Regions from separate parts of the Paenibacillus sp. QJM3NY_38 genome, predicted to be linked through region 2. Evidence: riboswitches for the same ligand, from Rfam matches in the RefSeq annotation. Region 2 holds a riboswitch; the other holds the start of a gene.
What was found. Region 2 has a riboswitch for cyclic di-AMP ahead of AC0VZ8_RS20160 (C40 family peptidase). Riboswitches for the same ligand answer to the same signal wherever they lie in the genome.
Positions count from the first base shown of each region.

Region 1: it holds a riboswitch for cyclic di-AMP, as region 2 does, so the genes downstream of both, AC0VZ8_RS30125 (C40 family peptidase) here and AC0VZ8_RS20160 (C40 family peptidase) in region 2, are expected to answer to the same signal.

Region 1 is NZ_CM149665.1:6,482,567-6,497,399, forward strand. It holds gene qoxA (cytochrome aa3 quinol oxidase subunit II) at 1-871, opposite strand, end outside; gene AC0VZ8_RS30110 (heavy metal translocating P-type ATPase) at 1,205-3,409, opposite strand; gene AC0VZ8_RS30115 (ArsR/SmtB family transcription factor) at 3,556-3,930, opposite strand; gene AC0VZ8_RS30120 (flavin-containing monooxygenase) at 4,058-5,095, opposite strand; gene AC0VZ8_RS30125 (C40 family peptidase) at 5,230-5,706, opposite strand; cyclic di-AMP (ydaO/yuaA leader) riboswitch at 5,710-5,843, opposite strand; gene lgt (prolipoprotein diacylglyceryl transferase) at 6,099-7,004, opposite strand; gene AC0VZ8_RS30135 (disulfide oxidoreductase) at 7,396-7,845, opposite strand; gene AC0VZ8_RS30140 (DsbA family protein) at 7,846-8,529, opposite strand; gene AC0VZ8_RS30145 (cytochrome c biogenesis CcdA family protein) at 8,636-9,349, opposite strand; gene AC0VZ8_RS30150 (cytochrome c oxidase assembly protein) at 9,394-10,251, opposite strand; gene AC0VZ8_RS30155 (ArsR/SmtB family transcription factor) at 10,544-10,909, opposite strand; gene lpdA (dihydrolipoyl dehydrogenase) at 10,993-12,402, opposite strand; gene AC0VZ8_RS30165 (CadD family cadmium resistance transporter) at 12,436-13,071, opposite strand; gene AC0VZ8_RS30170 (class I SAM-dependent methyltransferase) at 13,098-13,769, opposite strand; gene AC0VZ8_RS30175 (heavy metal translocating P-type ATPase) at 14,089-14,833, opposite strand, start outside.
Region 2 is NZ_CM149665.1:4,381,679-4,396,511, reverse strand. It holds gene AC0VZ8_RS20210 (asparaginase) at 1-414, shown strand, start outside; gene AC0VZ8_RS20205 (glutathione ABC transporter substrate-binding protein) at 509-2,098, shown strand; gene AC0VZ8_RS20200 (ABC transporter permease subunit) at 2,213-3,139, shown strand; gene AC0VZ8_RS20195 (ABC transporter permease) at 3,152-4,060, shown strand; gene AC0VZ8_RS20190 (ABC transporter ATP-binding protein) at 4,076-5,080, shown strand; gene AC0VZ8_RS20185 (ABC transporter ATP-binding protein) at 5,077-6,066, shown strand; gene AC0VZ8_RS20180 (leucyl aminopeptidase family protein) at 6,113-7,573, shown strand; gene AC0VZ8_RS20175 (copper homeostasis protein CutC) at 7,603-8,289, shown strand; gene AC0VZ8_RS20170 (ROK family protein) at 8,325-9,278, shown strand; gene AC0VZ8_RS20165 (hypothetical protein) at 9,673-10,200, opposite strand; cyclic di-AMP (ydaO/yuaA leader) riboswitch at 10,459-10,589, shown strand; gene AC0VZ8_RS20160 (C40 family peptidase) at 10,593-11,069, shown strand; gene AC0VZ8_RS20155 (stalk domain-containing protein) at 11,295-12,569, opposite strand; gene AC0VZ8_RS20150 (2Fe-2S iron-sulfur cluster-binding protein) at 12,798-13,187, shown strand; gene AC0VZ8_RS20145 (AraC family transcriptional regulator) at 13,282-14,139, opposite strand; gene AC0VZ8_RS20140 (L-fucose isomerase) at 14,345-14,833, shown strand, end outside.

The DNA of each region.
Region 1 (14,833 bases), 2.1 Mb from region 2:
CTTCAGTTGGAGGATCACCTTTAGAATCCGTTTCTTTGGTTGAAGGATGGTGCCCTGCTGGAGGTGGTGAAAAGCCTAAGTGTGTTCCTGTAAATGTGGACTGTCCAAGATGTCTTGGTTCGAGCAGTTCGTTAAATTTCTCTTCGGTGAGAGGTTTAGCTGTTGCTTTAACTTCAGTGACCCAATCATCATATTCTTCTGGAGAAAGTGCTTTTACGCTAAACGTCTGTTGAGCAAACCCTTCACCAGAGAAGTTAGCATTACGGCCGGTGTATTCACCTGGCACATCAGCTGCAAGATTTAAAGTGTTTACCATATCAGCCATGGCATATTTCTGTCCACCGAGCTGGGGAATCCAAAAACTCGATATGGGTCCGTAAGAATACAGTTTGAATTGAATCGGTCTGTCAGTCGGGATAAATAAGTAATTTAGGGTTTCGATATCTTCTTCAGGATAACTAAAATGCCATTTCCAGTTGGAAGAAGATGCGTATATGACTAAAGGCTCCTCCTTATATCCTTTAGGGATAGCCTCCACTTCATAAGTGGATTTCACCGTTACAAACGAAAGGAAGGCTACGATTAATATGGGGATCGATGTCCAGAGTATTTCGAGTTTGAGACTTCCTTCAATATGAGGAGGTTCATACTCTTCACTTTGCTTAGAGGCTCGATACTTCCTAATAATCAAAACATAAAGCGCAATCACAACCAAAACGACAATCGCCATGGTCCAAATAGATATCATAATGACATCAGCTGTTGTACGAGCTTGTGGTCCCTTTGGATCTAAGACCTTAAGTGGCTCACAACCGGTCAGAACAGTGGCAAAAATAAAGATCAATGATAAAGCTGCCCATTTTATTTTCATGAAGTACCCCTTTCTCATAAATTCAAGATATACGTTTTATGGTTGTCGGATCGTACTCATTAGTTATCTTTCCTTCACTCCTCGCTGTCGACTTATATGTGCTTAAACCATTGTATATAATTTAGACTACGCATTGTAGTCTTTTATGCGGAATGTCATAACTCTTTCACGCTTTATTCACCTTTTCAACACAGATCAGCCTCAGAATATTCACAACCATGCTCTTTATTGTTAGATGGTTTATATCCTGATGCCAGGAGATAGCATCCGAAGCTGGCTATAGGACTGCTATGGTTAAGAAATAAAAAAAGAGCCGCTTAGGGCTCTTTGAGCTTAACTCTTCATGACACGAATTGCGTTTAATACAGCGAGGAGTGTTACCCCTACATCGGAGAACACAGCTTCCCACATCGTTGCAATGCCAAAGGCTCCAAGTAACAAGAACACGGCTTTGACACCCAGCGCAAAAATAATATTTTGCCACACGATTCTTCTTGTCCGCTTCGCTATTTGAATCGCTGAAGTGATCTTGGATGGTTCATCTGTCATAATGACGATATCTGCAGCTTCAATGGCTGCATCAGAACCGAGACCCCCCATTGCAATTCCTACATCAGCCCTAGCTAATACTGGTGTATCGTTAATCCCATCTCCAACAAAAATGATTTTCTCTTTTGCTGTCTTCTGTTGATCCAGCTTTTCAATTTCTTCTACTTTATGCTGTGGAAGCAGCTCAGCGTGAACCTGATCTAATCCGAGCTTGCGTCCAACATCTTCTCCTACAGTTTTGGAGTCACCGGTTAACATAACTGTCTTCTTAATGCCCAGTTCTTTCAATGAGCGAATAGCCTCTGCAGCATCCTCCTTCACTTCATCCGAAATGACAATATATCCTGCATAAGCTCGATCAATACTAATGTGTACGATAGTACCTAAATCTTCAGGTTGATCAAATGGAATTTGTTCTCTCTTCATTAATTTTGCATTACCAGCCAAGACTTCTTTTCCACTAACCTTTACTTGAATGCCATGACCAGATATTTCATTGTATCCTTCCAGTTCTTCTTCACGTGTTTCCTGACCGTATGCTGCTCTTATAGATTCTGCAATCGGGTGGGTAGAGTGCATTTCAGCATACGCTGCATATTTGAGCAACTCCTCTTTAGATATTGCCCCGATAGGTTGGATATTGGTGACGGTAAATGCCCCTTTTGTAAGGGTCCCTGTCTTATCAAAAACAACGTATTTTACATCATTAAGAGCTTCGAGATAATTACTTCCTTTAACCAATACCCCTTTTTTCGAAGCAGCTCCAATACCACCAAAAAATCCGAGCGGAATTGAAACAACTAAAGCGCAAGGACATGAAATAACTAAGAATACTAAAGCACGATAAATCCAATCAGAGAATGTGGCTCCACTTATAATAAGAGGAGGTACCACAGCAAGCAATACCGCAATAATGACCACCACTGGCGTATAATAGCGGGCAAACTTTGTTATGAAATTTTCTGTTGGCGCTTTTTTACTGCTGGCATTCTGAACTAGATCCAGAATTTTCGAAACTGTAGATTCACCAAATTCCTTGGCAACCTCCACAGTTAAAACCCCATTTTTGTTTATAAATCCACTTAAGACATCATTGCCTGGTTCAACTTCCCGTGGAACCGATTCACCAGTTAATGCAGAGGTATCCACTGCTGACATCCCTTCAATGACCCTACCATCCAAAGGTACCCTTTCGCCTGGCTTTACGACAATAAAGTCACCGATCTTAACCTCTTCCGGAGATACACGTTTTGTATCGCTACCTATTTTAAGGTTTGCATAGTCAGGTCGAATATCTAAAAGAGCACTGATTGACTTTCTAGAACGATTTACAGCGATCCCTTGGAACATCTCCCCTACCTGATAGAACAACATCACGGCGACACCTTCAGGGTATTCCTGAATGGCGAAAGCACCAAGTGTTGCTATTGTCATAAGGAAGTTTTCATCAAAAACCTGTCCGCGAACAATATTTTTGGCTGCCCGAAGGACTATATCTCCACCTATAACAATGTAAGCTACTACAAACAGTGCAAATTCTAAATAACCGGAGAAAGAAGACAATAAGCCAACCGCTGCAATAGCGGTACCAAACAATAAACGAATTAACATCCTTTTCGTATTCTCATTTCCATGGTCATGAGAATGTCCGTGATCATCTTCATGACCGTGAGTGTCCTCTGAATGTGATGCCCCTGCTGCAGATTTGTTCTTTTCAATCACTCGGATATGAGGCTCTAGTGTTTTCACTTTCTCCTTGGCTTTTGATACAATGTTTTCAACCTGTCCGGTCGCAGTTTCCATCGTTAGTGTCTTCGTTACAAAATTAACGGAACAGGAAGTTACACCTTCAATTTTCTTAACACCATTTTCGATTTTCATTGCACAGTTAGCACAATCTAGTCCCTCTAATATCAATTCTTTTTTAACCCTTTGTTGTTGAGCTTCCATCGTATGTTCTCCTTTCCACCAATCTTTCCGTAAACACATGAACAATTATTCATATGTTATTTAAACTCATTATATTCAAATGAAAACTTAGTTGTCAATTATTTCGTACAATCTCCTCTAAATTAGGTGAAGACTTTTAAACACATCAAAAAAAGCACCAGCAGCTGACTGCGGGTGCTTTCATGTTAATCTCCATGCATTGTATGTTGTAGGGTTTGTGTAAAAATTTGCTCGATGTGCGTATCATCCAATGAATAAAACACCGTCTTGCCCACTTTACGACGTTTTACGATCCTCATATTACGAAGGTATCGCAGTTGATGCGAGATCGCTGACTGTCCCATCTCGAGTAATACAGAAAGATCATGGACACATAATTCTTTCTGCAATAAAGCATTGATCAATTTAACCCGAGTAGGGTCACTGAATGCTTTAAACCAGTCTGCCACTTGAACAGCTGCATGCTCATCAATCATTCCGGCCCTAACTTGTTTTAAATCAGCCTCAGACCCAAAACATGATGTGTCACAATCTTCAATCAAGGGATCCTTCTGCTCCATTCTGTAATCACCATCCTATTTACCATTACCACTTATTTTATAGCAAAGGCACAAAAAACGAAAGGATTACGATTAACAAACCGAATTTTGTCAGAAGAAAGTGTCCCGAACTACTTCTACCCCATTTTTATTCTCTCAGCAGGTGCTCAACAATTCGCTGAGCATCATACTTCACCCATCCAAGCAGTGCTGATCCTCTAGATGTTTGCCACGGTAAGCCAACAAAGTAGAGCCCTTTTACAACAGATACACCTTCTATATGATCGATATACCCATCTTTAAATGCCGCTTCTATATCTATCCAGTGATCATCACGTTTAAAACCTGTAGCCCAGATAATGTTTTCGATATGTATGGGAGATTCTTCGTTCTGAAAATACACCTTTTGATCTACTATCTTTTCGGTCCTTACATGAAGTCTTATCCTTCCTTGTTGAATGAGCAGCTTTAACTCTTTTCCATAGATCTGTTCTGGCATTGCATGCAACCATTTACCTAACTTACTTTTGCGGTTTGCTGTTAAAAAGCCCACCTTGTCGAAATACCAAAAAATACTCTTCCCGAAAATATGTAACGGTTTATACTGGATCTCACCGCTTGCAGACAGATGCACTTCAAAATCATCTGCCAACTCACTGGCAATTTGGGCCCCAGAGTTTCCTGCTCCTACAACAAGAACAACCCCTTCCTTGAGTTGGTTCTTATTTCGATATTCAGAAGAATGTAATTGTATAACTGCATCACCAAGCTTGTCATGAAAAGAAGGTACTAGTGGCTTCTGAAAAGGACCGGTGGCTACTATAACTTTTTTTGATCTAAATGTACCCTCCGATGTGGAGACTTCAAAGATTCCATTGTTCATGGTTAATGATGTAACTTGTGTATTACTTTGAATAGGAAGCTCTAAACGATTCGCATAATCTTTCAAATAATCGGCAACCTCATTTTTATGTGGTAAACCCTGAGGATCACCTTGAAAGGGAACACCTGGTAGACTATTATACATTCTTGGCGTAAACAGATGAAGAGAATCATAGCGATCTCTCCAAGAGTCACCAACCTCCTTGTGACCATCAAGGATGAGAAAATCCACAGATTTTTGTTTGAGATAGTAAGCAGCCGCAAGCCCGGCCTGACCTCCACCGATGACAATAACATCTAACATATAAAGATTTTACCTCCTATAGTCGTTTTATTTAAAGTATCATATGAACATTCATTCATCAATTGCATTGTTAAATTTCACTGATCATAAAAAAACAAGTCCTCATTCTCATGGACTTGTTCATTAAAAACCATTTAGTTGTAACTTCCGACCATCATCGTGTAACTCTTTTGACTAATGGTTCTTCTTGCTGTTACATAACGTTGTTTGTAATAGGATTCTGATAGGCTACTTATCCTTACACCCTTACTACTGGACGAATGTGCAAATTGACCATTACCGATATAAATTCCAGCATGAGATATTCCCTTGCCACTTGTATTAAAAAAAACTAAGTCCCCCGGTCTCAGATTAGCTTTAGACACGGGAGTGCCAACTTTGGCCTGGGCTTTTGATGTTCGTGGTAAATCTAGATTGAATTTATCAAAAATGTACAGAATAAAGCCGGAACAATCAAAACCACTTGAAGTTGTACCTCCCCATTTATATGGAGTTCCAACGACTTTACTTACTTCAGTAGTCAACTTAGGTTGATTATCTGCATACGCACCGGTTGCTCCCGAAGACAATATAATGGCAGACCCTAACAATGACAGTAAAATTTTCTTCAAGATGTTTTCTCCCTTCAATGCCTACGGAGTTAGCTGAGGGTTCGGTAGAAGGATCCCTATACTCCCTGTACTACAAGAATAATTCACCCAAAAATGGTTCCCCCGTTTTCAAAAACGAAACTCGGCATAATTTATTAATATTTTGTAACCCTACATAATGTAGTCTATTTTTTTCCTATTGTCAATCTTATCTTAATAATTCATTAAATCCATTAATAAATGTTCATATTTGTTCAAATCCCCGTATCTATCGGACTTATTCATCACATGTATTCGAAAAGAATTCGTTTTGAACGCAGAAACAAATAAAACAATATTGTAATACTTTTGCAAAGGCTCGAAATTTAAAATAGCAGTTGAACCAAGTTCGACTGGCTCTTGTATTAAATTTATCAAGATCTATTACTGGCGATTGGGTCTGCATATCGTTCCTGATGTTTTCTAAACCTTCGGTGTGCCATGAGGCAAATAGCAATTAGGATAATCAAGACACTTAACAACTGCGAGACACGAACTGTACCATAACTCATTTCGCCTTCCTGGAACATAAGCCCCATCGGTGACCAAAGTAATTTCATCAAATCTGCAAGCCAGTTAGAGGCAAACCAGGCTAAACTGTCGGTACGCAGTCCTTCGATAAAAAACCGTCCGATGGAATACCAAGTGAAATAAGTCAAAAATAATTCTCCTGAACGTAGAAAAGGCTGGCGTCTCAACCATAAGAGCAACAACAAACCAACCAAATTCCAAATGGACTCATACAGAAAGGTCGGATGATAATAGACACCCTCGATATTCATTTGATCGACAATAAAGTTAGGCAAGTGTAGTGTTGTCCTAAGAAAATCCTCAGATACTGGCCCTCCATGAGCTTCTTGATTTATATAATTTCCCCAACGCCCGATCAATTGTCCTATAATCAAACCAGGAGCACATAGATCTGCAATACGCCAAAAATTATAGCCACGTATACGAAAGAAAAAAATCATAGCAACGATCGCTCCGATTAAAGCTCCGTAAATGGCGATTCCACCGTTCCATATTTTGAAAACGTCCCAAAAGTTATCGCGGTAATCTTCCCACTTGAATATGACATAGTAAGCTCTAGCCCCGACGATAGCCGACGGCACGCCAACTAGCACCATATCCAAAAAGAACCCTGGATGGATCTGATACCGCTTGCCTTCTTGAATAACAACGATTAGACCAATGAGAGCTGCTACGCTTAAGATAATTCCGTACCAGTATAATTGGATTGGCCCTAATCGAAATGCAATTGGACTAATCGCATCGAACAAACCCTTTCACCTCAATCCCATATCGTTAGTAACCGATAATATTGAGTAGTTCATAATTAATGATGAAATTTCGATTAAACATCCTATATTTAAATAAGGAAGGCGATACATGTTGAACAATGATTCTTTTCTTTCACTTCTCAAGCCTAGGATTATCATCTTAAGCTCACTGTTACTGTTTACTATGATTAGTATCGTTTTTCTGACGGATATCTATTTTATTCATTTCAACAAAACCGTTCATTTGATAGCACATTATATCAGTCCGTTTATCATTCACTTACTGTTATCCCTTTTTGTAAAGAACAAGGTGTCCTGGTTACTTGGTGCAACGCTGACAACTATTATCTCACTAGTACTGATTCTAGTAGTCGTTTTGGTGTTTTTTTAGCTAGGAACCTAATCTTGGACTCACACCAGTCTCAGATCTTGTGAGTGCCATTAAAATTGTAATTAAAATAAATGCTACTAAGGCGAGAAAAGGAATGGTTATAAAACCGAACCAGTTAATGTATTGTACATTACACGGCACCCCGTTCGTGCAGGGCTTGATTGCTGCAAATCCAGGGACCTTCTGCTCCAAATAATGAAATAAGGAAACGCATGCTCCAAAAATCGAAAATGGAAGCACATATTTTTTTATGCTTGTCTCACTGTAAAAGGCCGCAATTCCAAGAATGATACTGAGTGGATACATTAGTATTCTCTGATACCAGCACAATTCGCAAGGAATAAACCCCCTTATCTCGCTAAAATAGAGGCTTCCAAGCGTTGCTGTAAGTGCTACAACCCAAGCTAAATATATTGTTTTGTCACGTACCACTACTCGATCCCCTCCCATCTACTCCTTCAGTTGCGCATTGATTAAGGATGATATCTCCTCATAATCAAACGGGTTCGTTACCATAACATTATTGATCATAATCGTGGGTGTTTGTTGTACATTATATTCACGGACTAATTCCTCATCTAAAGCAACTTGGTCTTCGATCTGCTTACTTCCCATATCTTCTTTAAGCTTCGCTAGATCGATATTAGGTGTATATTCTTTAGCAAGCTCCAGCGCCTTTTCTGGGGTTAGCCATGCGTTATCATGCTGCTCTGTTTCAGGTTGTGCATTAAATACTTCATGATGAAATGTCCAATATGCGTCAGGATCCTGCAGTAGTATTGCTTCTGCAGCAAGTGCGCCTGTTTTTGACTCATCACCATGAAAAAGAACATTAATATAGGAGAATGATGCTTTTCCTGTTTCGATAAAGTCCTTCGAGAGTTGTGGCATTATATTCTCTCCCCAGGCTTTGCAGGAGGGACATTTATAATCTCCAAACTCCACGATAGATACCTTTGCGTTTTTGTCACCTAGAGTAGGCTGGTTTTCCGTGGCCGGTGGGTTGTCAAATACCCCTTCCGAACGATTTGATGGTTGGCTGTTCTGGTTTAACAATACCAAAGCTACCACCAGGCCCACAAAAATGATGGTGAAAATAACTAGATTTTTTGATGATTTCTTCTTATTATTCATGTTTCACCTCAGCTATTTATTCGTTTAGTTGCTTTTTTTTTTAGATGTTTGCTTACTTGCCGTTTTATATGTTTATCACCGCCTTAATTCCAGATCTCGAACTACATCAAAAACCTGTAAACCCGCCGTATAGCCCGATTAACCATATGGTGATTTTGGTCATTTGATCTGTGTAAAGCAATATTCCGGTAAGAACCATCATCGCCCCGCCAATTTTCATCATTAGTGAAGAATATTTTGAGATCCATTTTAATCTGCCAATAAAAAAGGCCATAATGAGAAACGGAATCCCAAACCCTAATGTATATGCACTTATGTAACCCACTGCCTTCTCAGGGTTTGTTACTCCCATAGCTAAAACGGCTGAAAGAATGGGTCCGATACACGGTGTCCATCCTGCAGAGAATGATAATCCAACTAATATCGATCCAAGATATCCTGACGGTTTATGCTTAAATTGAAACTTCCTATCTTTCATTAAAATCTGTAACTGAATAACTCCTAGCATGATTAATCCCATTACAATCACTAATAATCCACCTAATTTTTGAATCAATTCGCGATTATTCGAGAACAAATCTCCTACTAAACTGGCTGATAACCCTAATGCGAAAAAAATGACAGAGAATCCTAGCATAAAGCATATGGTATGAGCAAAAGCCTTCTTTTGCATGATCCCCTTACCATCCTTTAACTCCTTAACAGAAATTCCGGTAATGTAAGATATATAGGATGGATAGAGCGGAAGACAGCAAGGAGATATAAAAGACAAAAATCCTGCTGCAAATGCTATCCATAGAGTCAAGTTCTCTGGGCCCATGAGTTAACTTCCTTTCTACAACGAGAAGCCATCAATAATCGTAATTAATAGTTATTACGTTGATTCGGTGAGTCATATACAGCTTCAGCAACTTCAATGGGGTCATCATGTTTCTCCTTTCGGTACCATCTTGCAGAAATGATTGCCAGTGTGACTACAAATGCTGCCTCTTGCGTCATTTTCATAATAATTCCGCCTAATTGCTGATCATCAATTGGACTCAAAAATGAAAATAGTTGGGGAGCATTCACATATGGATCATAGAGAATGTTGCCGGCAAAAATTATGGCTACACATGCTGGATATAACAGGATTGAATTCGCTGCAATATACCCTAACTTTTTTACATTCGATAGTTTATCAAGTTCTGGTACAGGGCACATAAGTGGCCACCACATCTGAAATGATGCAATTACTAACAAAACATGATATAAGCCTCCTAGGAATGGGATCTCCATCAGCTTATTAAAAACAACTGGGAAATGATATAAGGATAAAGCAGAGTTAAATAGAAACATGGCTAAGATAGGTTGATTAAAAAATGAGAGAAACTTCGAGGAAAACTTGGAATTTAATAAAGGGCGTATTAACCATGATGGCGTACCTAAATAAAAAAACAGCGGCATAATAAAGTATAATAAAGCTTGCTTCAGCATGTGAGCGCTAAATAACACATGATGACTAAACGCATTGATGGGACTTCCAACCGCTATATAAAACGTAAACAAACCTGAAATAAACAATATTTTTTGTCTGGTTTTAACTGGTTCACTTTCATAAAAGCGGTTACGTAATGGACCAACATATAACAAGTAGATTACAGATAATAAAACGGTTATAAAAAATACGAGCGGACCCCATAATTCTGAAAAACTAAAATGTGTTAATACACTCTGGTTCATCAATGGCAAAACTCCTTTTCCATATCAAACAGTTAAAAGACTACACAACATAGTATATTACAAATTAAAGATTACTGGTTATTACAATTGTTTGTCAACTTACTGAACTGAATATAATATGTGTATTTACCATTTAATTTTAGGACTCGACAAGGAAATGAACAAAGAAACGGGAAGATCTGCACTCTAAGTGAGTTCAATCTACCCGTTTCTATTCGTCAATTAATATGAGAAATCACAAAATTTACAGATTCATTTGAACAGAACTGGTCCTCTTTGGATGATTATAGGCTCAAAACTGAATACTTTCTGACTGATGGTCTACAGCTAGCTTTATCAGCTGCTTTAACTGCATATCTTCTAGTGAGTAAAACACAAGTTTTCCTTCTTTGCGGTATTTCGCAATCCCCATATTTCTAAGCAGTCGTAAATGATGGGATGCTGTCGCCATTGTAGAACCAATAATATTGGCCACATCGCAAACGCACAACTCATCCTCATCGCATAAGGCATAGGCGACTTTTAACCGTGTAGGATCGGCAATGACCTTAAAAATTTGGGACATATTTTGAAAATCATGATTACTCAACTTTGCTTTAACACGTCTCACTTTATCTTCATCGTAACAAAATATATCGCAGGTATCCTCTGTTGACATGTGTAACACCTCAATCTCATACTCATTTGAGTATTATCATATTTCAGTTACGGATGGTTGTCAAAAAGCCAATATACAGCAAACTAAATATGAATAGGATGTCCAAGAGCCACTTCAGCTGCTTCTGCAGTCAATTCACCAAGTGTTGGGTGAGCATGTATTGTAAGCGCAACGTCTTCTAAGGTTGAGCCCAGTTCAATGGCTAATGCGATCTCCGGAATCAGATCGGATGCATTGGTCCCTACAATCTGTCCACCTAACACCAGGCCTGTCTTCTTATCCCCTACTAGCTTTACAAACCCTTCAGCTGAGGTCAAAGATAAGGCGCGTGCGTTTGCAGCTAGTGGAAACTTACCCGTCAACACATCAAAGCCTTGCTCTTTAGCTTCGTACTCGCTTAGGCCGACCGAAGCGATTTCCGGATCAGAAAATACAACGGAAGGAATCACTTTATAGTCAAAAATACTTGGAAGTCCTGCAATGGCTTCTGCTACGATTTTCCCTTCATATGAAGCTTTATGAGCCAACGCCGGTCCTGGAATAATATCTCCAATCGCGTATATATGTGGTAAACTGGTTTGACCTGACTCATTGACTTCAACAAGTCCTCGTTCTCCTATTTTGATACCAATTTTATCGAGACCAAGTTCACCATCCGTATTGGGTCTACGACCGACTGTAACCAGTACATAATCAGCCGTCGCTTGTCTTTCTTCATTATTTACTGTAAACGATACGGTGACTTCTTTCTCCATTTGCTCAGCTGACTGTGCCATCGCATCCGTATACACAGTCGCACCCAACGAACTTAAGTTCTTACTTATAATGCGTGTGATATCCTTTTCGAATCCTGGCAATATGGTACTGGATCCTTCTAGTACCGTGATTTCTGTTCCGAATTTTGCATACATTTGTCCAAGTTCAATACCGATATAGCCTCCACCAATGATAATGATACGCTTTGGAATTTCAGTGAGGCTTAAAGCTTCCGTCGAGGATAGGATACGTCCTCCGAAAGGAAATGATTTTAATTCAATCGGACGAGAGCCTACAGCGACGATACAGTTTTCAAAATGAACATGATAGCTTTCCTGCTTATTAGATACTTGTACTTCACGGTCACTAATGAATGTTGCTTCCCCTTTGATAACCGTAATTTTATTTTTCTTCATCAGCGACTGGATACCTGACTTCAGCCGATCAACGACTTCCTTCTGCTTCCATTGCTGAATTTGGGAGAAGTCAATTTCAATATTCCTTGCTGTTAATCCGGGTATTCCCGAATTATGCATATGCTCGTGTTTATGTGCTGCCGAGATCAACGCTTTGGACGGTACACACCCGCAATTCAAACAAACGCCGCCTAGTTCAGACTTTTCAACCAATAATACTTTCTTCCCGAGCTGAGCTGCTCTGATTGCAGCCACATATCCACCTGATCCTCCGCCAATTACCAACAATTCAAAGTGCTGATTTGCTTGATTCATCCTAATCTCCTCCATCTCGTTTATAAAAATTTTGTATTATTAATTCCATAAGCTTCTGACAACATCTAAAACATCACCATGAAGCATGATGGATATACCCAGAACGATAAAAACGATTGGAATGATAACATTACCGTACTTTTGCAATATCTTCACAATAGCTGGGAAACTCGCTAGACGATAACCCAAGAAACACCAGACAGCTACCATAACCAAGAAAACAATCGAGATATAGATGAGTGAATCACTACTTTGGGTTGTAAAAAAAGGGATATATATTCCCAGGTTATCTCCACCGTTTGCAAAGGTAATCGCTGCTACCTTAGCAGTCAATGGACCAAAAAAACGATTACCGGATAATTGAGACTTTACATCACCCAATTTCTCGAGTGCTTCCTCTGCTTCATCTTCCTCTTTGGTAAAGAACATTCGAATACCAAGATAAATAGGTATCAAACCAAGGAACCCAGCCCACTCTGGTGGTAGAAAAGTAAAACCAAAGGCGCCAAGAAGGCTCAGTATCACTAAAAGTCCGAACCCAAGGTACTGACCAATCACAATTTGCATATGACGCACTTTATCAATTTGGGCAAAAAAGATCATGAGGATAAAAATATCATCAATGTTGGTTACGATAAAGGTACCAATGGCCGATAAGAGTTGTGTAATAGACATGGATGATTCTCCTTTCTATATGGGGCTTAACTACACTTCTTTGCTTTATATAGCGAAAGACTCCCATATAAGGTTGTATATTGTGTTGTTTGCTTTATCGTATGGAATCCAGCCTTTAGGATAAATCCAGGTAAAAGTCCCTTTACATTATCCGTGGTGGTTGAAAATCCATCGAGGATCTGAATGGAATAATATGCAACACGCATAATGCCATTTTTCGCTCTCCCCCAATCGGCGATATGAAGCTCTCCTTCTGGTTTAAGTACTCTGAATATCTCCTTTAATGTTTGGAGCTTGTTTGTTGTGGTTAAATGATGAAACATTAGACTGGTGACCACACAATCAAATGAGTGATCAGGGTATGGTAATTCGTACGAGTTCCCTTGATCAAACTTAATATTTACATACCTCTGCGCGGCCTTTGCCTCTGCAATTCGAAGAACATCGGGATCAATATCAAGACCGGTGACCTCTGATTCAGGATAGCTTTGTTTTAATTGCACCGTTAATGTACCGGTACCACACCCAAGATCAAGTATTCGTTGTCCTGGATAACTTTGAACTTGTTTGATTAATTGGTTTTTAAATGTAGACTCTCTCATCGTCCAACGTAATACCGAATCGTAAAAAGACGTGAGCCAGTGAAAACGTAGAGCCGGAATATAATCCGATTTGGTTTTGTCGTTTCTCCTCTTCATTGATCTACCCCAATTCATTGAGAAATCAATAATCAAACAATTGTTTGAATGTGTGATTATAATACACCATTATTTTCTATTAGTCAAATGTTCGTTTGATAGTTTCCTGCACAAAAATGGATTATTTCCTGATCGGATTATCTTGTCACAAACGAAAAGACACACATACCAATGTGTGCCTTTTTAAATGAAAAGAAGCTGTAATATTACTTCGCATGGAGAAAAATCTCGCATCCAAATAATGTAGAGCCAAGAATCTCCTTGGCCCCATTAGAAAAAGCGACCTTCCTGAATTACACGTTGAAGTCGTAACTGTGTGTTATTCTTTCACACGCATGAGTCGTAATCCATTCAATGCAACGAGGAGAGTAGCCCCCATGTCTGAAAGAATGGCAATCCATAACGTTAACCAACCGGGTATAACAAGCAGCAAAGCGATGAGCTTGATGGCTAATGCAAACGTAATATTTTGTTTGATTATCGAGAGCGCATTTCGGCTTAGTTTAATTGTGAAAGGCAGTTTTCTTAGGTCATCCCCCATCAAAGCCACGTCTGCAGTTTCGAGTGCCGTATCAGTCCCAGCTCCGCCCATGGCAATCCCGACTGTTGAAGCAGCTAGTGCGGGAGCGTCATTAATACCGTCTCCAACCATGGCAACATTTCCGTATTCCGATCTCAACTGTTTAATGAAGTCTAGTTTATCTTGAGGTAACAATTCGGCCTGTACATCCGACACGCCGACAGTCCCAGCGATAGCCGTGGCCGTACCTTTGTTGTCACCCGTAAGCATAATGGTTTTTTTAATACCAAGTTGATGTAATTTTTGAATAACACCCTTACTGGAATCGCGAACTTCATCTGCCACAGCAATCACAGCAAGAATATTCTGTTCTGTACCAACAATCATGGCCGTTTTCCCTTGATTTTGGAGGGACGAAACCAATTGCTCTTGGTCAGGAGTAAAATGAACGGTTTGCAGTTCCTTAAAGAGTTTTGGATTTCCAATATAATATGTCGTTCCGTTAACGCTACCCTTAATGCCCTTGCCTGTTATGGATGAGAAA
Region 2 (14,833 bases):
GACCGTATCGGATACAGCTTCCTTAAGCTGGCTTGCCCGGATTTGATCGAGGACGCAGAGACGGCGGAAGCAGCTGCCAGAATGGCAAAACGGATGAATGAGTATCCGGATATCATTGCAGACACCAAGTTTGTGTGCTCAGCCTTGCTCCGGGACCACAATCTGACTGCCAAGGGCGGCGCCAAGGGCGTGTACGGCATCGGTCTTCGGAAAGAACGCTTGGCGATCTCGCTTAAAGTGTCCGATGGCTCCGAGCAAGTCTGGCCATGCATCATCGCTTCTATTCTGGAGCGCCTGGGTTACAGCGATCAGTCTACGATCGACCGCTTGTATGCGCTGGTTCCGAATGAGATTTTCAATGATGGCGGTACGCTGGTTGGGAAGCGACGCGCGGTGTACGAATGGAATGTTTAAGCTGTGAGGAACTCAAGGCGATCGGCAGGAAGTTATATGCTGAAGCGGCGAGTGAATCTATAGATATTCACTACATCAAAGGGGGAGTAAAACAATGAGATTCAAAGGTAGAACATGGTCACTGCTCATGCTGCTGCTCGCATTTACGATTGTTGCGGCAGGCTGCGGCGGAAACAGCGGAAGCGGCAAAGGGGCAAGTGAAGGCGGCGAAGAGAGCAAGCCGGTGACAAAAGATAACAAAGATGTTGTCATTGCGATTAACGCCAACTTCATTACGCTTGACCCTCACAATGCCGGAGACACGCACTCCATTTCCGGTGCACGCACGATGTACGAAGGTTTGATGGGCTTCAACGAGAAGATGGAACTCGTTCCTGTACTGGCTGAAGACTACAAGATCAGTGAAGACGGCCTGACGTACACATTCAATCTGCGCCAGAACGTGAAATTCCATGATGGAACGGATTTCAACGCAGAAGCCGTAAAAGCCAACCTGGATCGCATCATGGATGAAAAGAACAACCTTAGAATGCGTAAAAGCTTCTCTGCCGTCGCCGATGTTCAAACTCCAGATGACCACACGGTTGTCATCACCCTTAGCCAGCCGTACAACGCTTTCTTGAACAAGACCGCGATGGCGCTGATGATCAGCCCGAAAGCGCTCAAAGAAAGTGCTGACATCACGAAGAATCCTGTAGGTACGGCAGCATACAAGTTCAAGGAATGGATTCAAGGTGACCGCCTTGTTGTTGTAAAGAATGAGGATTACTGGCAAGAAGGTCTTCCGAAGGTGGACAGCATTACGTTCAAACCGGTACCGGAGAACGGTTCCCGGATCGCGATGCTGAAAACGGGCGAAGCGGACTTCATTTATCCTATGCCGACTGAGCAGGTGTCCGAAGTAGAAGGTGATTCCAATATCGTCATTGACAAGATCGATTCCACGATCGTTCGTTATATCACCCTTAACACCATGAAGAAGCCTTACGACGATCTGAAGGTTCGTCAAGCCATCAACTATGCAATCGATAAAGATGCTTACATTAAAGTTGTTAAATCCGGACTGGGCTCGAAGTTGAAGTCTTCCATGTCTTCCATGACACAGCACTATTCCGAGCAATCCGGTTATGATTACGATCTGGAGAAAGCAAAATCCCTCTTGGCGGAAGCAGGCTATCCGGACGGATTCGAAGCAGAGCTCTGGGGAGAGAATGATTCCGAAACGATGAAAGGCATGCAGTTCATTCAGCAGCAGCTGGCTCTTGTCGGAATCAAAGTCGACGTGAAATCGATGGAGGGTGCAACCCTGTCCGACCAGATTAACTCGGCTACGCCGGAAAACGCAAAAATTCAAATGTGGTATGTAAGTTGGTCACCTTCGTCCGGTGATGCTGACGGCGCAACCAAAGGTCTGTTCAGCAGCGAGTTCTTCCCTCCGGCTGGTTCCAATACCGCTTACTATAAGAACGACAATGTAGACCAATGGATCAAGGATGCCAACGCATCCGTCAAAGCTGAGGATGCAAAAGAAATCTATGCCAACATCCAAAAGCAAATCTGGGAAGATGCTCCTTGGGCATTCCTCGGGGTCGATCAGGTCATTACCGGCAAGAGAGCTTATCTTGAAGGCGTTAAAGCCCTTCCGGACGGATCGATCAGCGTGATCAACGCAGAAGTCAAATAATCAGGCAGCGAAGAGCTTGTTAAACGTATACCTTGTGGTGGGCCGCCTCTTGAATCAATAAGGAAGCGGCCCATCGTATTTTAAAAGCAGGCATGTTGAAAGGAGGCACATCCTTTGGGAAGATATGCAATTCAGAGGCTGCTGGGTGTTATCCCGCTGTTGTTCGTTGTATCCATTCTTGTATTTATGTTCATTCACCTTATTCCTGGAGATCCGGCACGACTTGTTGCAGGTAAGGATGCCACCCTTGAGGAGATCAACGGGATTCGAGAGCAGCTAGGCTTAAACTTGCCGCTATGGCAGCAGTATGTGAACTACATGAGTGATCTGTTGAAGGGTGACTTGGGTGTATCTGTTACTTCCAATCTGCCGGTAACGGACATGTTGGAAAGCCGGTTTTTCCCGACCATTGTCCTGACCTTTACCAGCCTTGGCTGGGCATTGGTTATTGGTCTGATCATTGGTATCATATCTGCCGTCAATCGCGGAAAATGGCCGGACTATATCGGAATGTTGACTGCAATATCCGGTATTTCCTTGCCAGGATTCTGGCTTGGTCTTGTACTGATTCAAATTTTCTCCGTTGAGCTGGGTTGGTTTCCAACAGGCGGTGTCGACAGCTGGCAATCCTATATTCTGCCTTCTTTTACGCTAGGGGCCGGGATTATGTCCATGCTGGCGAGATACTCCCGTACGTCGATGCTCGAAACGATGCGCGAGGATTATGTCCGGACCGGACGCGCGAAGGGTCTGCGGGAATTCGTCGTTGTCGGAAGGCATGCGCTGCGCAATTCCTTGATTCAGGTCGTAACCGTTGCAGGGCTGCAGTTCGGATTTTTGCTGGGCGGTTCGGTTATGGTTGAGACCGTATTCAGTATTCCCGGCATGGGGCGTCTCTTGGTAGATTCCATCGCGTTCCGGGATTACACCGTGATTCAAGCGCTTCTATTGCTGTTCGCAGCCGAATTTATCCTGATTAACCTGATTGTTGATTTATTGTACGGTGTACTGAATCCAAAAATCCGGTATGCATCGAAATAGGAGGGGGAACCCATGAGCGACAATTCAACAGTGACGGTCCATTCCTCCGTACCGGAGGATATGCTTGCAAAGAGCCAGGCAACTGGCAAATTCAGAGCGTTTACATCTAAATTCATGAAGCAAAAGCTTGCCGTAATATCAAGCGGATTTATCTTGTTACTACTTGTGCTGGCGGTGATCGGTCCGCATATCGTTCCGTATCCTCCGAATGAGCCCAACTACGATGCGATGATGCAAGGCCCGTCGGCTGCCCACTGGGCGGGCACGGATGAGTACGGCCGCGATATTCTGAGCCGCTTGATTGACGGAACACGGTTGACCATGGCGGTCAGCTTAAGTGCTGTATTCATATCCGCAGTTCTTGGCACGATTCTCGGCCTGATCAGCGGCTATTATGGCGGCTGGATCGACCGTCTCATTATGCGGGGCAGTGACGTCATGTTTTCCTTTCCTGACCTGCTGCTAGCCATTGGAATCGTAGCGATTTTGGGGCCGGGATTATCCAATGTGGTGATCGCGGTGGCGGTCTTTGGCACACCGTCGTTTGCCAGAATTATCCGAAGTGTAACACTCTCCGCGAAGGAGTCTTTATATGTAGAGGCGGCAAGATCGATGGGGGCCAAGCATAACCGGATTATATGGAAGCATATTTTTCCCGAGACGGTTCCCAGCATCATCGTCAACGTGTCGATGCGAATCGGCGGCGCCATTCTGGCAGCTTCTTCGTTAAGCTTCCTCGGACTCGGGGCCAAGCCGACAGAACCGGACTGGGGCGCTATGCTCAGTATGGGACGCGATTACTTAAGTATTGCACCGCATATCGTGTACTACCCGGGACTTCTGATATTCCTGACTGTGCTTGCATTCAATCTGATCGGTGACGGACTGAATGATGCCCTTGATCCGAAGACCAAAAACTAATAGGGGGGATAGATCGTGACGCAAACATTGCTTGAAGTAAAGGGTCTCAAAACGGAATTCAAACGCGATGGCTCATCGGTGCTTGCCGTAGCAGGGGTCGATTTTCACATCAATAAAGGCGAAGTGCTTGGACTCGTGGGTGAATCCGGATGCGGCAAAAGCGTGACCTCCCTGTCCATCATGAGACTTCTTAAGGATACGCCCGGCCGAATATCCGGGGGCTCGGTAAGTTTTGAGGGCAAGGATCTCGTACAAATGTCGGAAAAAGAAATGCGCCGTTATCGCGGAAACGAGCTGGCCATGATCTTCCAGGAACCGATGACATCCCTGAATCCCGTCCTTCGTATCGGGAAACAACTGGAGGAATCCATCATGCTGCACTTGGGATATAGCCGCAAGAAAGCGCGGCAGCATGCCATCGACTCCCTCAAACTAGTCGGCATTCCGCGGGCGGACGAGGTCGTGGATGACTATCCGCACCAATTGTCCGGCGGTATGAGGCAGCGGGTCATGATTGCGATGGCGATGTCCTGCAATCCGAAGCTGTTGATTGCCGATGAGCCGACCACGGCCCTTGATGTCACGATTCAAGCTCAGATCCTGGATCTGATGAACCGACTCAAGACCGAGCAGGAAATGGGCATGCTGCTCATTACCCATGACCTTGGCGTCGTGGCCGAAATGTGCGACCGGGTGGTTGTTATGTATGCAGGCAGGGTCGTGGAAGAGGCAACGGTTGAAGAGCTGTTCGAGAACCCTCAGCATCCATACACCAAAGGGCTCATTCATTCAGTGCCCAAGCTTCGACAAAAGGTACGCCGTTTGGAATCCATTCCAGGGAATGTGCCGGATCTGCGGAACATGCCGCAAGGCTGCAAGTTTGCTCCGCGATGTCCGTTCGTCATGGAGCAGTGCCTCTCCCAGGAGCCGGAGCTTCTCCCTGTCGCACATGATGAACATCGCAAGAGCCGCTGCTGGCTGACACAGGAAGGTCACACGAAGGGAGGAGAAACCGCATGAAAGAAACACCTCTATTAGAAGTAAAGAATTTGCAGAAATCATTCACGGTGAAAAAAGGATTCTTCGGTACATCCAAGCAGCTTCGTGCCGTGGATGGAATCTCCTTCGCGATCCATAAAGGCGAGACCTTCAGTCTGGTTGGCGAAAGCGGCTGCGGCAAATCGACCACCGGCCGCCTGGTGACCCGTCTGCTGACGCCGAATAGCGGCGAGGTGCTGTTTAACGGAACGGATATTAGCGGATACAACGAGAATCAGATGCGCCCGCTGCGCAAAGACATGCAGATGGTCTTTCAGGATCCGTACGCCTCTCTTAATCCAAGGATGAAAGTCAAAGAACTGGTAGCGGAGCCCTTGCTGATTCATACCAAGCTGAGCACCAAAGAGCGGGACAAACTGGCCTGCGAGCTTCTGGAAACGGTCGGATTAAACAGTTTCCATGCCGAGCGTTTTGCTCATGAGTTCAGCGGCGGTCAGCGGCAGCGGATCGGCATTGCCAGAGCGCTGTCCGTGCGTCCGAATCTAATTGTTGCCGACGAGCCTGTGTCCGCGCTGGATGTTTCCATCCAATCGCAGGTGCTGAACCTGCTGCAGGATCTTCAAGAGGAATACGGCCTGACTTATCTGTTCATCTCCCATGATCTCAGCGTGGTTGAGCATATCAGCGACCGAATCGGCGTCATGTATTTGGGAGCGCTCGTGGAGACCGCCGATAAAGATACGCTGTATGATCGCCCGCTGCATCCTTACACTCAAGCGCTGCTATCTTCGGTACCCGTTCCGGATCCGAAGCAGAAGAAGGAACGGATCATTCTGAAGGGTGATCTGCCTAGTCCGGTGAATCCTCCGACAGGCTGCCGCTTCCATACACGCTGTCCTTCCTGCATGGAAGTGTGCAAACAGATTACGCCGGTCTATCGTGAGGTTGAGCCGGGCCATCAGGTGGCATGCCATTTATATGACGATGAAATCATGAAAAACGCTTAACAAACGCTTAACAGCGATGATTCTCTTATAGAGGAGGGAAGGCTCGATGAACATCACAATAGATGAAGCTCACCTGGCAGATACTTCGATTTATGTGGTTTATGAGGGCGAGGAGTCTCATTTTCGTTTAACGGAATCTCGAAAGCAGCGCATGACGCTGACGTGGTTCTTTGGCCGCTCCGATCAAGAAGCGGATGATCTAATTGTCGGCATGGGGCAGCGTTCAAAGCTGACGTTGGAGCAAGTGCGCAGAACAGGCGCATCAGCCGCGAGAGCATTGCTCAAGGAGAATAAAACAAGCGCAGCGCTGATTCGCCCCTCAGTCCGCGGCGTCGGGGCATCTTCCCGGATTTCGATAGAGGATGAACTCCAGGCGTGGGTTGAAGGCTGGATGTATGGACTATATCAATTCAATAAGCATCGCGGGGTCACGGCCAATCTGCAATCCCTGTCTCTTCATCTTCGACTGGAAGACTGGGAGGGGCTTTCCCGTGAAGATCTGGAAGCCATTATACAGACGGCAGAAATCCGGATCGAAGGGACGCAGTTCACCCGTGACCTGGTGAATGAGTCTCCGGAAACGTTAAATCCGGAAGCGTTCGTAGCGGTTGTTGAGGACCGTTTCAAGAAGGCACCCGTTCAGCTACATGTGTATCGCGGACAAGAGCTCCATGATCGGCAGATGAACGGTCTGATCGCCGTGGGAGCCGGCAGCAAGCATGAGCCTGCCATGATTGAGATTGCCTATAATGGGGCGGGTTCCGAGAAGGAGAGCCCTCATATTATACTCATCGGCAAAGGTGTAACCTTTGATATGGGCGGTATGAACGTTAAAATCGGCCGAGACATCAGCGATGCTCGTATGGATATGGGAGGCGCTGCAGCGGTCGTGGGTGCCATGGATATTCTGGTATCGCAAAAAGCTCCGGTACGCGTAACGGCGCTGATCGCCGTTGCGGATAATTTATCGGGACCGGATGCGATGCTACCATCTTCCGTCGTTCATTATCCGAACGGTTTAAGCGTTCAGGTCGCCAATACGGATGGGGAGGGCAGATTGATCATTGCCGATGCACTGCTGCATGCAGCGAATCTTGGCGCAGATAAAGTGATTGATATCGCAACCCTCACCGGTAATGTCGGAGCCGCATTGGGCTTGGAGATTGCGGGCATCTGGGGCGACCCACAGATTACGGCCGATTTGGTTGAGATCGGTGAGCGTAATGGAGAGCGCGTATGGCCTATGCCGCTGATGGACGAGTACGAATCAGAGCTTAGAAGCGATTATTCCGATCTGAAAAATGTCGGTACGTCCACTTTGGCTGGCGCTATAACGGCTGCGCTGTTTATCCGTCATTTTGTGGCGGATTCCATGGAATGGGTGCACATCGATATGGCGGGCACGGTCCAGTATAAACGGGAATTCCCTCATTCCGCAGCGGGTGCTACCGGATACGGCGCGAGATTGCTCGCGGATTATGTGGAGAAGCAGTTTTCCCATGCATAAAGAATCAACTTCAATAAGGAGTGACGATGATGCTGCTTGAAATAATCGCAACATGCGTGGATGATGCCATCACAGCAGAGCAGAATGGCGCGGACCGCCTGGAATTGATCACGGCGATCACCGAAGGCGGGCTTACGCCGGGAATCGGGCTTGTAGAAGAGGTTGTGAAAGCCGTTCAGATTCCTGTTCATGTCATGGTCAGACCTCATAGCAGATCCTTTGTGTACAACGAACATGATATAGCTACCATGATCGCGGAGGTGAAGGCGATCCGCAAGGCAGGCGCAGCTGGCGTAGTAATCGGCATGCTGACTCCGGAAGGAAAGATTGACGAGGTCTCCTTAGTCAAAATGCTGGAATGGACAGGGGATATGCAGGTCACGTTCCACCGGGCTTTTGATGAATTGGAGGATCAGTTCGAAGGGCTGCGTACATTGCAGAAATACCGGTCGGTTACCCGCGTCCTAACGTCTGGCGGACCGCAGCCTGCACCGCAAGCCATCCCGAGAATTCGGGAGCTCGTGGAACATACGGAAGGAAGCGAGCTTAAAATATTGGCAGGCAATGGCCTGAAGTGGGAAATCATACATGATTTTATCGACCAGACCGGCGTGAGCGAGGTGCATTTCGGCTCCGCTGTCCGGTATGGCCGATCAGGGCTGAAGCCCATTGATCCGGTTGAGCTGCGATCATTGGCTGACAGCTTACATCAATAGAAGTAGCAAACCTATCGGAAACAGGTGAACAAAAATTGCAAACCGTATTGAATAAACAGCAAGAATTTGTGGTTGGCGTTGACCTTGGGGGTACGAAGATCGCGGCAGCGCTCTTTGATTCCGAAGGACAGCTGCTGAACCGGGAGCAAATGGAGACGGCAGGAGCCCGTACGGCCGAGGAAGTGGTTACGAGAATTACGAATATGATTCGCAGCGTCTCGGGCGGCCAATCGCTCCGAGGGATTGGCATGGCTTCGCCGGGAACGGTTAACAGCCGGGAGGGCATTGTCATTCACGGGACGAATCTGCCGCAATGGACGAATGTTCCCCTCAAAGCATGGATGGAACGTGAGCTGCATACGGAAGTTCAGGTGCTGAATGATGCTAATGCAGCCGCATGGGGAGAGTATGTAAGAGGTGCTGGAAGAGGGGCGACGAACATGGTGTACGTGACGCTGAGCACCGGTATCGGCTCAGGCATCGTGCTGGATGGGAAGCTGTTCCTGGGCAGCAGTTCCTTTGCTGGGGAACTGGGACACCATATCATTGATCCCAGCGGTCCGCAGTGCAATTGCGGCAGCCACGGCTGTTGGGAGGTATTTGCTTCTGGAACAGCCATCGGACTCGCAGCATCCCAGCGAATGCTTACCCAGCCAAGTGTCATATCAGAACTGGCTGCAGCTGATGCGGGAGTGAACGCCAAGCATGTATTCGAGGCCAAACGTCTTCAAGACCCCGTTGCAGTGGAGGTCATTGATCGTGCCATCTATTACATGGCGCTTGGACTGGTTAACGTCATTCACAGCTTTAACCCCGATCGCATCGTCATTGGCGGGGGTGTGAGCAGAGCTGGTGAGCTGTTGTTCCCGCAGCTGCGGGAAATGACGGATAAGCTGGTCATGCCGTCCTATTTAGGGACGTACGAGATCGTTCCTGCAGGACTTCGGGACGATGTTGGTCTGGTTGGAGCTGCGGCTTTGTTCCAGTAGCATAGGCCTGAAGAGAATGATACGAATAGGATCAATGATAAATAGATACCAGAAAGAGCGCTCGGAATGACGACGTAGTATCAAGTTACCTAGCTAAAGAGAAATCAACAAAAGCCGCCCTTCTGAGGGCGGCTTTCCAATTATTTATAGAGAGAGCGGGAAACGGAGCGATCATTTATTTGCGTCATAAGTCCGTAACAAGTAACAAGTGATAGGAGTGAACCGTAAACCGTCATCCGTTTGCACTTGAGTCGATTTTTTTGGTTTCTGGTTAGGTTTGTTTGTATCCGACAAACAATAAACGGTTGCTCGCACTTTCCCGCCCGCCGGCGGAAACCGCCGGCTCCAAACCCGCACGTGGGGTGACCTGCAGGCTTGGAGCCGGCGGCTGTCGCTATTCCATGTACTTGGATGCGTCAAACGTAATCAGAGATGTATGATTGGCATGCTCAATCAGCGAAGAGAGCTTGGTTACCTCGCGTTCCTTCTTGCGGGCTTGCGCCTGATAAGCCTCCGGATCATATAAGGCGACGTTGAACAGCGTTATGGCACCGTCTCCGCTGCCACGGCTGCTCTGGCGCTCCAGCTTCTTGCGGGAGCCGAGTTGGGCAAGCTGTCCAATATCGCTGCGTATTTGTTTGGCCAGCTCGATCGCTTCCATGATCGTAATGTCGGAGCCGTTCCAGGGAATAGTCTGCGTGGTATTGGAGATTGCCATCAGCAAATCCAGCTTCCTATAATCCGCCGAGGCCGCTTCGATTTCTTCCGTAATGGCATCCACGCTGCGCGTAGGGTATTCCGCCGTCTCCCCTTTTTCAATGATCGTGCTGCTATTGTTCAAGCGTTCCGACATCAACTGATTGATGAGACGGTTAATTGCTGCCCGGACAGCTAGTGCTTCTGCCATCGTTATTTGACTCATAAGTGATGGATCACCTCTTTAATTTCATTCTATTATGTAAACGTAAAGATTTGTAAAAAGTTGCTAGATTAATTAAAAAAGCAGCGCGAAAAGAAAAACAGAGTTACATAATTGTCATGACTGAGTGAGAGGGTGAACTAAAATCCGACCGAAATTCTTCATCATTACGACAGCTCCGAACATAAAACGATAGATTTTTAGGATATGATTGACAGCATCCTTGCTTGTATACTATATTAAGAGAAGGTTACAAAACGTTAATGAATTTTGCCGAATTTCGTTTGTGAAAACGGGGGAACCGTCTTGGGTGAATTACTCTTGTATAGAGAGTATAGGGAACCTTCAACCGAACCCTTAGCTAACTCCGTAGGCATCGAAGGAGAGAACATATTTTGAAGAAGTTTGTCATCACCTTGCTAGGGTCTGCAATTATTTTTTCTTCTGGTGCCGTTTCAGCATTTGCTGATCAACAACCGAATTTTCAGTATCAAGTGAAGCAATTGGTAGGAACTCCATACAAATGGGGCGGAACAACTACCAGCGGGTTTGATTGCTCCGGATTTATACTGTACATGTTTAGAAATTTCGATATTGATCTTCCGCGCACTTCCCAAAGCCAGGCTAAAGCGGGCGAACATGTGGATCGTGAAGATCTGCGGGTTGGAGATTTGGTATTCTTCAATACAAGCGGTAGCGGAATTTCCCATGCAGGCGTATACATTGGTGACGGACAATTTGCACATGCTTCCAGCAGCAAGGGAGTCAGAATCAGCAAGCTTAGCGATTCCTATTACGAGCCGCGTTATGTCACGGCACGTCGTGTTTTGAGTCAAGAAAACTATGCAAAGCTGGTAGGAAGCGCAAGCTAATTGGATAACGCAGCCATTTAGGGTACGATACATAACCAGAAAGCCTGACAAAGGGATGACCTTGTCAGGCTTTCTTTTTTAGATATTGGAAAGTATAAACTTCGAAGCTTGTGACTTTCTGATATCGCAAGAAAAACTTCTACTAACTGCGGTCTGTCATCTGTGAAGGTACGTCGATAGACGCTTTTCTTACTAAAAGCTATCATCCCACAAGGGGGTGTTCGGTTACTCCTTAACAACAGAGGCATTCACGGCAGCTTCCATTCCATTGTTATAGAGGCGGAACAAGCCTAGGCGCCAAAAAGCAGCACCTTTCAGGTCATAACGTTTGGCCAAGCCGAGTTTATCGTCCACGGAAGTGGCGGTTTCGCTAAATAGGCTGATGCCGAGGAGGAGCTTCTGCTTCGGGACGCCTGCTTGGAGTGCCGACTGAATCGCTTGGTCCACCATACTGTTCGGTTCGGGAACCTGAGATTTGGTTCCGACCGGATTGTACTGATAAGCCATAACAATCAGGTCATCGGCGATGGAGGCCAGTGTTTTGTAATCATAGCCTTTATAAGCGCTGTTCAGTGGCGGCACCGCTAAGGATAGGGCAATGTCATGGGGCAATGCTGTCTTCAATTGCTTGACATAATCATTGAGCAGCTTCTGCTGTTTCACCGCATCCAGTTTAAAACCGAGCCCTTCAAAATCAAGCACAACTCCGCCAAATCCGTTCTCCGCTACCGCGGCTGTGATGCCTTCAATGGACTTTTGGCGCAGGCTGCTGTCGCTCAGAACTTTGGTTAATTCACCATTTCCGTCCAAGGCGTAAACCATAAGATATGGTTTAATCTCCCGATCTGCTGCGTTTGCCACAATCGATTGCGGCGTAACGTCGCCGGCCGCCGCAGGCAGACGATACTCGTCGCCTTGAAGTGTAAACTGACCTTCCCGATCAATGCGGCTCCAGCCGAAGGCGACTGAATTCATGGAGGCTACGAGATCCCGCTCTTGGAAAGATTGCAAAGCGTAAAAGGCTCTCAAATGCATTTCGCGCTGCGGCGACACGAGGGAGACCGTGCGAGTCGCCTGATTCCAGCCCACATTAACGCCGAATTGGCTGCTGAATGAGCTCAGCGGAATCAGAACGCGGCCTTCCCGCTGGACAGGGGGAGCGGCCAGCTTCACTTTTTTACCGTTGACGGTTGCGCTCGAGCTCCCGACTTGAAGCAGCACTTCCGTCGTTTGACCCTTCACCTCGCCAATGGCCTTCACGGTTTGCGTCTTGCTATTCCACGTGATTTGAATGCCCAGTGCTTCTCCAACCGTCCGGAATGGAACGTAGGTGACCCCTTTGTCAACCCGCGGAGCCGTATCGAAGGTTAGCGTAACGTCATCCAGCTTTACCGATATGGCAGGCTCTGCATGTACCTGGCTAACATGGGGGGTGATGCCGAGCAGGGATAAGGCAAGAACGGCAGCAGCAGCTGTTTTTCCTATTTGTTTGTGCAGCATGCTTATGTATTTCCTCCGATCCATTAAAATAATAGAATGATTTCATAGAATATGGAATTGGGTCTAGCATACGTTAGTATAGCAAAATTTTCATAGAGTTCCAATTCCATGATGTCAATGTCATAGAATCGATAAGAGTAAGCATGTTGAATTTTTAAACTTTCCAGTATAATAAATGAAGGATTTGATACATAACCTGATGATGACATGCATAGGGGGATAATACGGGTGTTTAAATTCTGGAAGAAGAAAAAGGGCGGGGATAGCGGAGACAAAGCCTCGATCCCTGCAGCGGAAGAGATGATGGAAGCCGTACCGGATCCGATCATTGAACTTGCAGGCCGTGAGGTTCGCCGCAGCGTGGCGCCTGTTCTTGGCATGACGGTGCTTGATCTGGCCGAGCGGAATGAGGTGGACTGGAACTCTTTTTGCAAAAGAGGAACTTGTGCGCGCTGCCGCTGCATGGTGGTGGAGGGAATCGAATATTTGTCCGAGCCCAGTCTGGCCGAAGAGCGGCGCCTGGATCCAGAAGAAATCGAAGAAGGCTACCGACTGGGATGCCAGAGCAAGATCGAAGCTGTCGGTCCCATCAAAATCAAGCATGCCCCATACTTTTGACGACATCGAAGGCAGATTGCCGTTCATATTTAAAAAGCAGGCAGCCGTACCACAACGGCTGCCTGATTTGCTGGAAAGATAAAATTGCAATCCCTTACTCCATACCCAGTTTGCTCTGTTCCCGGAACGAGCTCGGCGTTTGACCGGTAATTTTTTTGAATAACATCGAGAAGTACTTATCATTGCCGTAACCGACTTGGGAAGCAACCTCATGTACCGGCATTTCGGAATCCGCCAGCAGGCGCTTGGCCTCTTCAATCCGGCGGGATATCAAGTAATTGAAGGGGGAATCGCCGACTTCTTTTTTGAATAGATGGGATAAATAATGCTGACTGACATACATCGTATCGGCAATGTCCTTGAGACTGATGCTCTGGGTATAGTTGGTGTCGATAAAGTGTTTGGTCCGCAGCGCGATTTCGTTCTTGCCCTTCAAGGACTGGAATTGGTGTTTAACGTCCACAATGCGATAGATTACGGTAATCAATGACATCAGCAGGTTGGTGCTCAGCGTTTCATACCCCAGCACCTGCGAATCGCATTCACGGAGGATCTCGGAAAGATAGCTCTCCACTTTATAGGCGTATTTCTCACAGGATATGACTGGCTCCACATAGGCCGGGAGCAGCATTCCCTGGGGAACCCCTTCAATGTGAAGCGAATCCACGCCGCAGTAGATCACCTTGAAAGGTCCGTCCGTGATGGATCTTTCCTCATGAGGAATGCCGGGGTTATATATCGCGACATCGCCCTTGTGGAGTTCGTATATTTTTCCTGCAATCGTGAATTCTCCGCATCCTTCTACAACATAGATGATCTCGCAGAAATCATGAATTTGTGGCGGTCCATAAAAGAAGTCCTCGTCCACGACCTGCCCGGCAAAGAGCAGCTCCGGATTTTTGATGAAGCGGAAATGATCGCTTTTGCTATGCGAGATTTCAATCTTTGGCACGGTCTTGTCTCCCTCCTGGAAAGCAACATCCTCTACCTAATTATAATGCAAAACGCTGTTTCATGCGGAAATCGTTTACATCTGCTATTCGGGATGGTTCACTGTCTTGCTGAAATTAGGATCCGATATAACAAAATAGTGGGTTATCTCTTGCACCGAATCATCTTACAATGATGTCATAATCCTTATAGGGGGCGTTACATACATGACAATTGAAAACGATTACAGATGGCGGGACGGATTTCCGAGAATCGGGATTCGCCCTACGATAGATGGAAGACGGAGAGGGGTTCGCGAATCTCTCGAGGAACAGACCATGAATCTGGCAAAGGCCGTCGCCGAGATGTTGACGAAGGAGCTCAAATATCCGAACGGCGAGCCGGTTGAATGCGTGATTGCGGATACGTGCATTGGCGGAGTGGCCGAAGCGACTGCAGCCGCCAAAAAATTCAAAAATGCCGAAGTCGGCCTAACCATAACCGTTACGCCTTGCTGGTGTTACGGCACCGAGACGATGGATGTCGATCCTTCGCGTCCAAAGGCGGTATGGGGCTTTAACGGAACAGGACGTCCAGGCGCGGTTTACCTGGCCGCGGTACTGTCGGCCCATGCCCAGAAGGGGCTTCCTGCATTCGGTATCTATGGCGAAGACGTTCAGGATGAAGGGGATACTCGTATTCCGGACGACGTTCAA